4 regions of the Agarivorans sp. OAG1 genome follow, and region 2 is predicted to be linked to each of the others. Evidence: predicted binding sites of a transcription regulator. Region 2 holds the regulator's gene; each other region holds the start of a gene.

Region 1 (3,331 bases), 1.1 Mb from region 2:
TTAGCTTCGGTGAATGACCCAGATGGTTACGTGATTGAGTTTTTGTTTGAAGGAGTATTGCAGCAAATTGCATTAGCAGCAGGAGAAACGTTTGAGTTTGGTATCAACTTTGATCCTGTAAGTACCTTCACCTTAAGCGGCATTAACTTGGACCTTGGCTTGGATCCTACCAGTCCGCTGGCATTTGTTACCGGTTTGTCTTTTGTCGAAACGGGCAGCTTCCAAGTGTCGCAGCTACCCGTTACGGTATTTGTGCCAGATAACAACAGTGTGCCAGAGTCTCCAACGTTATTTATGTTTGGTCTAGTTATGGCATTTTGGGCTGGACGAAAAAAACTCAGTGCTTATTATAAATAGTATTGTTTTTAAAAGCCTAAGTGAAAACTTAGGCTTTAATCTTTTTGGGGTGTCATGAAACATATACTGATAGTTGTTTGGTCGATTGCGGTGTTTTTTAGCAGCAGTGCATTGGCTGCTGACGATTCTGGTAAATTTGCTGCAAAAGGCGCCGCAAGAAAAAGCTGTAGTGACTTTACTCAAAGCGCTCAACAGAAAAATTCTGATTACTTACTTTATGGTGGTTGGTTAGAAGGTTACGTGACTTCTTACAATCAATTTCAGCCCTCAAACTATGATGTTGTGCCTTGGCAAACTACCGAGTTGTTGTTGGCATTACTGCAGCGTCATTGTAAAGCTAACCCCGATATTAAGTACTTAGATGCAGTAAATAGCTTAATTAAAACGGTGTTTCCAATTCGCTTAGAAAAAGAGAGCCCGTTAGTGCAGGTCTCTGTGGCCGATGCAAACTCTTATTATTATGTAGAGATTTTGCAGCGAGCTAAGCAGCGTTTAAAGTTTTTAGGGTATTACAATACTGCGGTTGATGGCTCAGTATTTACCCCATTGGATGTGGAAGTATTTGTTAAGTATCAAAAAGACATCGGCATTCCGCAAACGGGTATTCCCGATCAGTTTACCTTGTCTAATTTATTCCTTAAAAAGACTCAATAACACAACTCAATTGTTTACCAAACAGAGCCACTTTGCTTTAAAGCAAAGTGGCTCTGTTACTTTGAATTTTTAGTAAAATATCGCATACTGTGTTTATATACAGTTTTGAGGCGATAGCTGTGGCAGATTTACAGCCAATACAACGTAAAATAATCCATGTAGATATGGACTGTTTTTATGCGGCTGTTGAAATGCGAGACCAACCAGAGCTAGCCGATGTTCCTTTGGCTGTAGGTGGCATGCGCAGCGGTCGCGGGGTGTTGACTACTTGTAACTACCTTGCGCGTGAATACGGTGTTCGCTCAGCTATGCCAACCCATAAAGCCTTGCAGCTTTGCCCACATTTGGTATTGGTGCCTCCACGCATGCAGGTTTACCAAGAAGTGAGTAAACAAGTACAAGGCATTTTTCATGAATACGCCGATGCTATAGAGCCGCTGTCTTTGGATGAAGCGTACCTAGATGTAAGTAATAGTGAGGCCTGCAGAGGCTCGGCCACACTTATCGCTGAACAAATCCGCCAAGATATCTTTGCTAAAACAGGTCTAACAGCATCTGCCGGTGTAGCGCCTGTGAAGTTTTTAGCCAAAATCGCCTCGGATTTAAATAAACCCAATGGTGTATATGTTATTAAACCGCAGCAAGTCAGTGAGTTTATCGAGACCCTAGCGCTCGAAAAAATCTCAGGTGTTGGCAAGGTGAGCATTGAGAAACTGCATCATCAAGGTTTGTATACCGGCGGTGATGTACGCCGTGCAGATAAAGACAAGTTAAAGCAGCTATTTGGTAAGTTTGGCGAGATGTTGTGGCTGCGTTGTCAGGGGGTAGACGAGCGCGCTGTAAGTAACGACCGTAAGCGAAAATCGGTGGCAGTAGAGCGCACCTTTGCTAAAGACGAAGGTAACCAAGCTATTTTGGTAGAGCGCTTGTTAGCCTTGCTGCCTGAGCTTAAGCGGCGCAGTGAAAAGCACTTAAAGCAAGCCAAGATGAATAAGCTTGGGGTGAAAGTAAAATTTGCAGATTTTCAACAAACTACCAAAGAACAACAGTGTCAGCATATTGATGAGTCGGCATTATTGGAGTTGTTTGAAGAGGCGCTTGCTAGAGGGAAGGGAAAGGCGGTGCGGCTAATTGGTTTGCATATTGGTTTGGCTTATGAGCAGCAAAACCAGTCACCACAACTGGTTTTGCCGTTTGAATCGTTAACTACTTAACCTGAACTCGGGATAAGGAAGTGACGATAGCTTTGCAACCAAGTACTTAATCTAGTGTCATGTTTCTGACTAGATAGTCTTGCTTAGTTCAAGGCGAAGCTGCGCGTCAATAGATAGCCTATTGCAAGCAGCTTCAACACCGAAATAAGTAAAAATAGCCACTAGAAACCAGTTTATTATCCCGAGCTTAGGTTATTTAGTAAGGTCTCGGTCATAACTAAGTCGTTTAGCTGCATCTAAAGTTAACATTTGCATAAACGCTCGCGTTTCAGCGTCGCTGCCTGAGGGTGTTCCTGATTGACTACCTGCGCCAAAAACGTTTGTAGGTACGTTACGTTTTGCAAAGGCTTCTGCCCAAAGCGCTTGAATCTTTACTTCCGCTTCTAGTTTCTGAGCTAAGGCGTTATCCGCTTCAAGAATTACCCGCTTTTGATAGGCTTCTGCTTCTGCCAAGGTTCGTTTGGTTTCAGCTTCGATACGGGCTTTTTCTAGGTCGATTTCAGCCGTTTCTTTAGAGATCTCTGCCTGAGCCTTTAACTTCTCTGCATTGGTGATAGCAAGCTGTTTGTCGGTTTGCGCTTCGGTGGTTTTTTGAATCTGCTCAACCTTTGCTTGAGCTTGACGCTCTGCGACTTCACGTTCACCACGAGCAATGGCGAGTAGTCGTTGCTCTTCCTCTTGAACTCGCTGCTCGCGAGCAATGGCTCGGTCTGCTGAGGCTTTTTGTTTGAGCTGCATACGCTCAATAAACTTGGCATTCGGGCGCATATCGGTCACTAATGCTGATACTACCGTTACGCCAAAATCTGTGAAGCGCTGGGACTTACGCATCGGTAAGCCGTTTGTATCTAGTACTTTGTTCACCACAAATACTGTTTTGCTATCGTCACCATATTCTTCTTGGTCGGTGCCCAGAGCGGCGTTGGCAGTGCCTGTAGACTGTTTTGAGTGTATGGTGATTTCTTCACGTTTAACTAAGAAAATACCGCTACTCATTTGGTTTTCAAACTCTGAGTTGAATTCAGTTCTTCCGCCTGCATAGTATTCTTCGGCTGCCATTAATGAAGCATTTGCTTGCAAGGTTTCTTTAAAGGCTGGTATCAGTG
Region 2 (3,331 bases):
AAGCCGCACAGCTTTTGTCGTAGACTTTTTTGCCCAGCGACATCAGTTCGTCTTGCTCCATAGTCATAGCAACCAGCTCTAACTCTTGGGCTTGTTTGGCTTGATAAGCGGCTTCTTCCTCGGCTAACCAAACATCGTAATCGGCCTGCGTTTTAGCGATAACCACAATCGGCATAAAGCCGTGGTCCTTACCACATAACTCAGCACACTGGCCGCGGTAAATGCCGGGTTTATCAATGATGGTCCAAGCCTCATTAATAAAGCCGGGGTTGGCGTCTTTCTTCACTGCAAAATCAGGTACCCACCAGGAGTGGATAACATCTTCCGAAGTCATCAAAAAGCGCACTTTTTTATCGATGGGCAATACCAGCGGTCGGTCTACCTCAAGCAAGTAGTTTTTGCGTTTTTCCAGCTTGCCGTTAACTTCATCCATATCAGATGCCAGCACACTGTAGAATTCCAGTTCACGGTCAAAGTATTTGTAATGCCACTTCCACTGGGAACCTGTTACTTGAATCGTGATATCGGCATCGGAAGGATCTTCCATGGCCAGCAGGGTTTTAGTGGCAGGAATCGCCATCCCTATCAATATAATGAAAGGAACGATGGTCCAAATAATTTCTACTTTGGTACTTTCATGAAATTGAGCCGGCTTGGCCCCTTTAGATTTGCGATGATGAAAAATAGCCCAGAACATGGCGCCAAACACCAGCACCCCAATAGCACAACAAATATAAAAAATTGTCATGTGCAGGCCATAAACCTGCTCACTAATGGCGGTAACACCCGGACGTAAGTTGAATGACATTTCTTGCGCAAATACTTGCGACGAAAAGAATGTCAGCATTATTAGCTGAATCCATCGGCCCACAGCGCTCTCCTTTGCTAGTAGCCAACGACAACAACTCTCCAAACTAGGAAAGTAGCTGCAGAAAAAGGGAAATCCCCCACCCCAAAAGTAGTAGACAGCAACAGCTAAATACAAGCTACTGCTTATAAATTAACCCCTAAGTTAAAGAAATGTAAATATATTGTTGAGATTTTTATGGATAAACACAAAAGATGTGATGCTAACGACAAAAGCCCAAATCGGGCTGATTTGGGCTTAAAAAGGGCGGAACTTATTGCTATGTAAGGCTTACATCCAATCGGCAGTGCGAATAATACCTACCGCTAAGCCTTCAATTTCGATGCTTTGATACTCTAAATCAACTTCAATAGTTGAGAGCTCTTCATTTTCTGGATGCAAGTAAACCATTTTACCGTCGCGTTCAAAACGCTTAACCGTAACATCGTCTTCTAAACGTGCCACCACCACTTGCCCATTATGAACATTATTGGTTTTGTGCACCGCTAACAAGTCACCATCCATAATGCCGATGTCTTTCATACTCATTCCCTGCACCCGCAGTAAATAATCAGCATGAGGATTAAACAAGTTAGCATCTACCGCATAGTGCGACTCTACATGCTCCTGCGCCAAAATAGGCTCGCCTGCAGCCACTTGGCCGATTAAGGGTAAACCGGGTTCTAAGTCTTCGGCCACTGGCTCATTAGCGCTGGCTGGCAAATACTCTTCACTAATGCGAATACCGCGCGAAGCTCCAGGGATCATCTCAATAGCCCCTTTCTTAGCAAGTGCTCGTAGGTGCTCTTCTGCCGCATTAGCGGAACGAAAGCCTAATTCTTTAGCGATCTCTGCACGGGTTGGCGGCATACCCGTTTCGGAAATATGACGACGAATTAATTCAAATACTTCTGTTTGACGGGGTGTTAAGGGCTTCATATTCTACCTGTAAGTTTATACAGCACACTGTTAGTATATACAGCATGAGCAATGAAGCAAGGATTTATCTAAATCAGTGACTTATTGTAGTGTAGGTTTCAGTTTCATTGGAATTCTTTCCGCTACTTTGAAACTACACCCCATATTTTGAGAGACAGATTGCAATGTGATGGAAACTGAACAAAGTTACCACCTTTAGCAACTAAATCTCTACTACGCTCTTCCCCTGATAGTGATAAAATCGCCGCATTAAAATTACCGAGAAACTCTATGTTTATCCATCATGTTAACGGCATCGACTGGCTGGTGATTACAGCTTTTGAAGAACTGAAAACACTGTTTATCGAAGAAGCGGCTGCGATCCCCTCATGCTTTTCTACTGCCAGCGAGCTGAGCCTAATTGATCAAGCCAAGCGCACGCATGGATATTTGCCGACATTCAGCGGTATTATCACCGATACTGGCACTTTTCAAAGCCAATATAACGAAGAAGATTTAAACCCACAGCTTGCCTGCTTAGTGGAGGGACGCGGACGGGTGTTTATCTACCACGGCGGCTTTGTCGCTTTTGTGGATGACGAGCAAACCTTTATTACTCGATTGGACTGACAATAATTTAGGAAGTTGAAATCGACGAATTGGAACCGCTAGCTAGGAATAGGAAAAACTGGGTTAGAAAGGATTGTGAAAATGCTATTTTTCACAATGATGCATCACATTCGAACATAAGAAAAACTGTAATATCTCGGCCCAACACAAGCTCCTGAGAGACCTAAACAGTAATTAACATTAAGGTGTCTTACTCGAGAAAGCATGACTCTCACACCGTAAACAATATTAAGCACTTGGCTTAACTAGTTAGATCCTTTTCAGCGATCCGATACCCTGGATGTGCTTTGTCGATAATGCCATTAGAAATCAGCGTTTTTAGTGCACTGCCCACAGTGTTTCTAGACATATTAAGTAACGATGCCAAGGACAGTATATTGATAGGTAATACATCATCTTGGTTTAGATCACTAAGTACCTCTAGGGCTTTGTATACCTTTTTCTGAGGAGGACGCTCAGAGCTAAGATGAAACAATCGGCTTAGTGCTCGCTGCTTTTTAGCCATAGATTGATTCAGCATCTGGTTAAATTCTAGAGAGCTAGCAATAAGGTTTTGCGCTTTTTTGAAAGACAAGGTTAACACTCGGCATTCGCAAGATGTGTTGATGTCTAAGGGCGAATTGCCTCCCATAAAAAACTGAGTCTCGTTTAAAATAATTCCAGGATAAATAATATTAACGTACACCCCAGAATTGCCATTACCCGCTTGGTGAAAACCCAGTATCCCCGTAATTAGAAAGGTAATAAATTCTGACCTTCCATCCTGAAAATAGATGAAGTCACCTTTATTTAGTTGCTGCACTTTTCCTAATTTAATCATTTCTTTAGCAAGTTCTTGGCTGGTTCCGTATCTCCTTATAAGTGTATTTTCAACCAAGCTATATGTGGCTGTACGCATAGCTGTTAGATACCACTCTTTTAGTACAAATTAGGTAA
Region 3 (3,331 bases), 2.1 Mb from region 2:
GCACTCTAATCTAGATACATTAAAATCCGCTTCTGTTGAGCTACAAGCCTACTTGGGTAAGTTTCAGGGTGTGAATAGCATTTTAGATGATATGCGACCTGGCAAAGAAGAAGTGGTTATATCTCTTCGAGGTGGTGCAGAGGCATTTATGGTTAATGGCCAAATGGTCGCGGAGCAGTTGCGCGCTTCTTACCAAGGAGTCATTGCTGACGAGTTTCAAATTGGCCCAGAAAACATGCAAATAGACGTAAGGCTTAACAAACAACAGTCCGGAAGCTTACAAGCCTTAGCAAATTTTCCAATTGTGTTAGCCGATGGACAGCAAGTACCGCTATCGTCGATTGCAAACATTGAATATCAGCGCGCTTATGTACGCATTCAACGAATTAACAGTTTACGCACCGTGACAGTAATGGCAGATGTTGATACCCGAGTTGCCAATACCAACGAGGTGATGCAATTGGTACAAAAAAGCTTTTTGCCTGAGCTTCGAAAACAGTTCCCAGGCTTAAGGGTAGATTTTGAAGGTGAAGCTAAAGAAAGCGCGAAAGTAGGGGCTTCTTTAAGCAAAAGCTTCGCCATTGGCATATTTGGTGTGTTCGCAATTTTGAGTTTTCAGTTCAGAAGTTACTTAGAACCGGTAGTTGTGCTTACGGTGATTCCAATGGCCCTAATTGGGGTATTGTGGGGGCATTTTTTATTGGGACACAACCTAAGCATGCCCTCAATACTAGGGTTTATCTCCCTAGCAGGTATTGTAACCAACGATTCAATATTGCTGGTGCAGTATATCCGTTATCATTTAGATGAGGGGGACGATGTTTATCAAGCAGTAGTGAATGCAAGTAAAGAGCGTTTTCGGGCAGTGTTTTTAACCTCTTTAACTACAGCTGCAGGTTTGTTGCCCTTATTGTTAGAAACCAGCTTACAAGCTCAAGTTGTGCAACCAATTGTGGTGTCTATAGTATTTGGCATTATTGCGTCCACTATGATGGTGTTATTTATTATTCCGGCAGCCTATGCGGTATTGGCCGATTGGAACTTGGTCCATAAACACAAATCGCTGCAACATGAATAAGGCCTAATACTGAGACTAGAACCTAACAAGGCTTTATTGGTGCTAAGTAAACTTTTAACTCAAAGACTGGATATATATCCAGTCTTTGAGTTAAGCTAAGCGCTGTTAGTTTAGGAGTTTATGCAGTGATCGCTACCATTAAAGGTATCTTAGAAGAAAAAGTCCCCCCCTTTGTTTTAATTGATGTGGCTGGAGTAGGCTACGAAATTCAACTACCTATGAATTGCTTTTACCAGCTACCTGAGCTGGGCGAGTCGGTACGCTTGTTGACTCACTTCATCGTACGAGAAGATGCGCAACTGCTTTATGGCTTTCATGATAAAGCTTCACGCTCTTTGTTTAGAGAGTTGATAAAAGTAAATGGCATTGGCCCTAAAGTAGCATTAGCTATTTTATCTGGTTTAAGTTGTGAACAGTTTGTGTTTGCGGTTAAACACGAAGACCTATCGAGTCTAGTGAAAGTGCCGGGCATTGGTAAAAAAACTGCTGAGCGTTTATTGGTAGAAATGAAAGACCGCTTGAAAAACTGGAATGTAGAACTTCCAGAAACGCCAATTAGTGATAGCCTAAGTAGCCATGGCGATTTACCTTTACAAGCAAGCGTAGATCCAAGAGATGAAGCCATCGCTGCACTAGAGTCTTTGGGTTATAAAGGTAATCAAGCCGATAAGTTGGTTAAACAAGTGTGGACCAGCGGCATGAGTAGTGAAGAGCTAATTAGAGAAGCCTTAAAAGCGGCACTGTAACAAAGGTAATTTAGATGATTGAAGCTGACCGTTTGGTAGCAGCCACACCAGTAACTGAAGAAGAGAGTGTAGATCGAGCGATTAGACCCAAAAAGCTTGAAGATTACACTGGTCAAGACGCGGTTGTAGAGCAGTTAGAAATTTTTATTGAGGCTGCTCGTCGTCGTGACGATGCTTTAGATCATTTGCTCATTTTCGGCCCACCTGGCCTTGGTAAAACCACCTTAGCTAATATTGTGGCTAACGAGTTGGAGGTGAATATTAAAACTACCTCTGGCCCAGTGTTAGAAAAAGCCGGTGACTTAGCGGCGCTGTTAACTAACTTAGAGCCTGGCGACGTATTATTCATCGACGAAATTCACCGCTTAAGTGCTGTAGTTGAAGAAGTGCTATATCCAGCAATGGAAGATTATCAGCTGGACATTATGATCGGCGAAGGCCCGGCAGCGCGTTCGATTAAGTTGGACTTACCGCCTTTTACCTTGATTGGTGCAACCACTCGAGCAGGAATGCTAACCTCTCCTCTGCGTGACAGGTTTGGCATCGTACAGCGTCTAGAGTTTTACAATACTAAAGACTTATCCGATATCGTTAAGCGAAGTGCTCATTATCTCAACTTAGACTTAGATGGCGAAGGGGCTTGGGAAGTAGCTAAACGTTCTCGAGGAACGCCTCGAATTGCAAATCGCTTATTACGCCGAGTTCGTGATTATGCCGATGTGAAATTTGATGGCAAAGTCACTCAACAAGTTGCTGCACAAGCACTCGATTTGCTTAGCGTAGATAGTGCAGGCTTCGATTATATGGATACCAAGCTACTTAAAGCCATTACCGAAACTTTTGCTGGTGGCCCGGTGGGTTTAGACAACCTGGCAGCTGCAATAGGTGAAGATAAAGAAACCATAGAAGATGTACTAGAACCTTTCTTGATTCAACAAGGTTTTTTGCAACGCACTCCTCGCGGGCGCATTGCCAGTGATAAAGCCTATTTACACCTCGGTTTAGACCTTCCTAAACGATAAAAATGCTGTCGTTTAATAACGACAGCATAGCCAAAAAATGAGCTTAAAGTGTTTAATTTTAAGCCGTTATTCCAATTTTCTTTGTCAATTATCTAAATTAAGTGTTTAGAGTCTTAACCTTGGGCACTAGCCTGTGTATAGTAATTTGTAATTATATATTTGGGATAGGTGTAATGTCGGTTTTAGCTGTTCGGGTTTATTACGAAGATACCGATGCTGGCGGGGTGGTTTATCATGCCAACCATATTAAGTACTTCGAACGAGGCCGCACAGAATGGTTGCGCGAGCTTGGCTATGATCAAGATGTATTGATGAAACAAGATTTGTGTTTTGTTGTGCGCTCGCTAAATATCGATTACAAACTTCCTGCTTTATTCAACCAAATGCTCTCGGTAGAAACCACCATCAATAAAATGAAAAGAGCCAGTTTGGTATTTGAACAAACCATTAGAAATGCTGATCAACAAGTCATCGCCCAGGGAATG
Region 4 (3,331 bases), 1.2 Mb from region 2:
TTCTACGCGCTTGGTAAAGACTTAGCGATGGAATCAGGTCTTGCAAACAAAGGCGACATCGTAGTGATGGTATCTGGTGCCTTAGTACCTTCTGGTACTACTAACACCTCTTCTGTACACGTACTGTAATTTACGTTTATCGAAGCTAAAAAAGGCGCCTAAGGCGCCTTTTTTTATACCTAAATTCTTAGCCCTGAGCGACCGGATTGTAATCAGCCAAATGCGCCATATCATTTAATATCGAATCAATTTGCTCTAAGGCTAGAGCATCCATATTAATGGCCCTTGGGTAAATAGGTTGATGACGGTCATCTAACCAGTGGCTTACCCAATAATTGGTCGAAAGCAAAAACTCGCGAGCGTATTGCTCATTTACCGCCAAACACCCTCGCAAACACACGTCCAAATAAGACTGTAAAATAGGGCTATTGCTCTGTGGATGCCAATACTCTTTAGCCACATAGGTATATATTTTAACCGCTGGTTTTGGCAGCGTATCTAAGAGATCAAGCTGTGAAACATCGAGTAACACTCTATCGTAATCTTCTTCGCGTTTATCCAGTTCAGGCAAGAAGCTTTCATCAAAAGGAATCAGCACCCCATTCACGCTGGCATTATTGTCGGGGGTAATGACAACAGCGGAACGATCATCTGCGCTTTTCAAACCACTCCAATAACGTTGGTAGCCATGTAACCGCGCTGCATAAGCATGTTCACCAGGAAAGGTACACTGTCTGCAATCTGCATCAATTAAACTGCCATAACCAAAAATGTAAATCATCAATCACTCCTAGAAACTTGATGCGACAAAATATACTTACTAAAACAAGCCCATCTGTGGACTATTGCTCGACACATGATAATGAAACTGCTCCGCCTTATATTTACAAGGCTGCCCGCCCAACCAGCGCAAGCCTTGCTCGAGTTCAAACAACAAAGGCATGCGATGATGATATTGCTGCAAAGCATTCGCTGCAGCTTGAGTAAGAACAACTAAGTGCTGTTTTCCCTCAGGAGCCTGTAAATACAAACCACCCAGCAATAATACATTTTGATGCTCCAAACTAAACTCAAAACGTTCTTGATTACGCCATTCATGCCACGCTTTTACTGGCAGTAAACAACGCTGGGTTATCCAGGCGTTTTGAAACATAGCTTTATTAGCAGCGCTTTCTACTCGAGCATTAATAACAAGCTGGGGATGTCGAGGGTGCTTTACTCCCCATATAAAAGGCTTACAACGCAGGGTTTCCTGCTCAAAGATTAAAGCTGGCAACGACTCACTAGGGCGATACTGTTTGGTTTCGCCAAAATCTAGAAATAACGAATCCACACCTACGGCTTGTCGTATTTCATATTCACCGCCAATCATTAAGCTACCGCACACGTTTTTGTTATCCCACCTTGATTATCTGCTGGCTGTTGCTAGCTAATAGTAAATACAAACAGTAACATAATCTGTAGTAAACGCTTTCAAACTAATCGTATTTAAGAGGTAACATGGATACAACCACCCGCACCATGAACGTTCGCAAACGTATTGCATTGGTAGCCCACGACCATAAAAAAACGGCGTTAATTAACTGGGCGAAGAATCATCGCGAAGATTTAATTAAACATCAACTATTTGGAACCGGCACCACCGGTACGCTGTTGTCACAGCAAGGGTTTGAAGTAGAGGCCTTATTAAGCGGTCCAATGGGTGGTGACCAACAATTAGGCGCAATGATTGCGGAAGGTAAAATAGACCTAATGATCTTCTTCTGGGATCCGCTAGATGCGGTTCCGCATGACCCTGATGTAAAAGCGCTACTGCGTTTGGCGGCGGTATGGAATATACCAATGGCTACCAACCAAGCGACAGCTGAATTTATCTTAGCCAGCCGTCACTTTAATCAGGAGTTTTCGGTAGATGTCCCCGATTACGCGGGTTATCTAAAACAGCGTACTAGTTAAACTACGCCGCCGTTTGGCTTTCTGTATCACCGGCACGGATCCTAAATAGTTTCCCAGAGTGAGTACGATTTGCTTTGTAATCTGGTTGTAAAAAGCGAGGGCGAATTGATTTCAAATGTTCAATTTGCTCTTCGTTTAACTTACCAACCGGTAAGCCTAAGGCTTTGTAACTCAGTAATGGCCGTGCCGCTAAATTGATCATCATGTCCACATTGCTTCGTTGCTCGTGAACATGTTGCTCATTCATTGGCTTTAACACACCATTTTCCATTAAGTTTGCTACGGCAGGCTCTTTTAACGGCAGACTTAGTACGCTGCGACGAGTAATAATAAACTCGCGTAAAATAGCACGCTCAGAATGATCCAAACACGAGATCATCGAAGCGAGTCGTTGTAATTCTCGACGATGCTGAACAGCTCCCGTAATACTGGTCATAATCAACAACAACCCGCGGCTAAGAAAATAAGCCAAGCCCGTTACACAACTAATAGTTAACACCATAATCAGTTGCGCGTTTAAGCCTGCTTCAGGTAACCACTGCTTGGGAATAACCAGTAACATGCCACTGGCGGTAAGCACCCACGCCATAAAAATGTCTAATATGCCCCAGCGGGCGATTAAACGTCCTAAAAATTCCATTGTTTTGCACTCCTGACAAAAAGCTGACTCTTCGCAGGTAGTGATAGCAAGGGCTGTGCCAGATAATAAGAAGGCCGCATAAAGCGGCTTCAATTAAACAAGTAAGTGAGCTAACTAGGCTTCTTGATGCTCTGGAACTAAGTCCTTTGCGGCTTGCATCACTTCAATGCCAGCACCTTTCTTATGCGCATTTTCGCTTAAATGCCTACGCCAAGCACGCGCCCCGACGCAACCTTGAAACAACCCCAGCATGTGGCGGCTAATATGTTGTAAACGGCCGCCTTGTGCTAAATGGTTTTCAATATATGGCAGCATTAACTCAGCCACTTGATGGCGGCTTAATGCTGGCTTCGGATCGTCAAAGATCTGTTGATCCACATCCGCTAATAAGTAAGGGTTTTGATAAACCTCGCGACCTAGCATAACGCCATCGAGATGCTTTAGGTGCTCTTGCACTTGTTCCAAGCTAGCAATTCCGCCATTTACGCTTATGGTTAACTGCGAGTAATCAGCTTTTACTTGGTAAGCTCTTGGGTAATCTAACGGAGGAATATCTCGATTCTGCTTAGGGCTAAGACCAGACAACCAAGCTTTACGCGCATGAATAATAAAGGTTTCGCAGCCAGCTTCAGCCACCGGCTCGATAAAGTCTTTTAGAAACTGGTAACTATCTTGCTCATCGATACCAATCCGTGTTTTTACCGTCACTGGAATCTTAACTTGTTGCTGCATTTT

What was found. The regulator LexA, encoded in region 2, represses DNA repair genes until DNA is damaged. The targets are predictions, from matches to a motif close to TACTGTATNNNNATACAGTA.
Region 1: a site for LexA is predicted at 1,097-1,116, ahead of dinB (DNA polymerase IV). Genes of this name have one in related genera too.
Region 3: a site for LexA is predicted at 1,143-1,162, ahead of ruvA (Holliday junction branch migration protein RuvA). Genes of this name have one in related genera too.
Region 4: a site for LexA is predicted at 1,432-1,451, ahead of OAG1_RS17795 (SOS response-associated peptidase family protein). Genes of this name have one in related genera too.

The regions. Positions count from the first base shown of each region.
Region 1 covers NZ_AP028990.1:1,455,672-1,459,002, forward strand. The annotation lists gene OAG1_RS06815 (choice-of-anchor L domain-containing protein) at 1-357, shown strand, start outside; gene OAG1_RS06820 (peptidoglycan-binding domain-containing protein) at 412-1,011, shown strand; gene dinB (DNA polymerase IV) at 1,131-2,225, shown strand; gene OAG1_RS06830 (SPFH domain-containing protein) at 2,418-3,331, opposite strand, start outside.
Region 2 covers NZ_AP028990.1:379,428-382,758, reverse strand. The annotation lists gene coxB (cytochrome c oxidase subunit II) at 1-808, opposite strand, end outside; gene lexA (transcriptional repressor LexA) at 1,139-1,786, opposite strand; gene OAG1_RS01770 (cytosolic protein) at 2,057-2,395, shown strand; gene OAG1_RS01765 (Crp/Fnr family transcriptional regulator) at 2,637-3,215, opposite strand.
Region 3 covers NZ_AP028990.1:2,497,361-2,500,691, reverse strand. The annotation lists gene OAG1_RS11415 (efflux RND transporter permease subunit) at 1-1,078, shown strand, start outside; gene ruvA (Holliday junction branch migration protein RuvA) at 1,204-1,824, shown strand; gene ruvB (Holliday junction branch migration DNA helicase RuvB) at 1,839-2,846, shown strand; gene ybgC (tol-pal system-associated acyl-CoA thioesterase) at 3,020-3,331, shown strand, end outside.
Region 4 covers NZ_AP028990.1:3,927,456-3,930,786, forward strand. The annotation lists gene pykF (pyruvate kinase PykF) at 1-129, shown strand, start outside; gene OAG1_RS17790 (gamma-glutamylcyclotransferase family protein) at 188-781, opposite strand; gene OAG1_RS17795 (SOS response-associated peptidase family protein) at 821-1,387, opposite strand; gene OAG1_RS17800 (methylglyoxal synthase) at 1,501-1,956, shown strand; gene OAG1_RS17805 (super-infection exclusion protein B) at 1,958-2,596, opposite strand; gene dusA (tRNA dihydrouridine(20/20a) synthase DusA) at 2,711-3,331, opposite strand, start outside.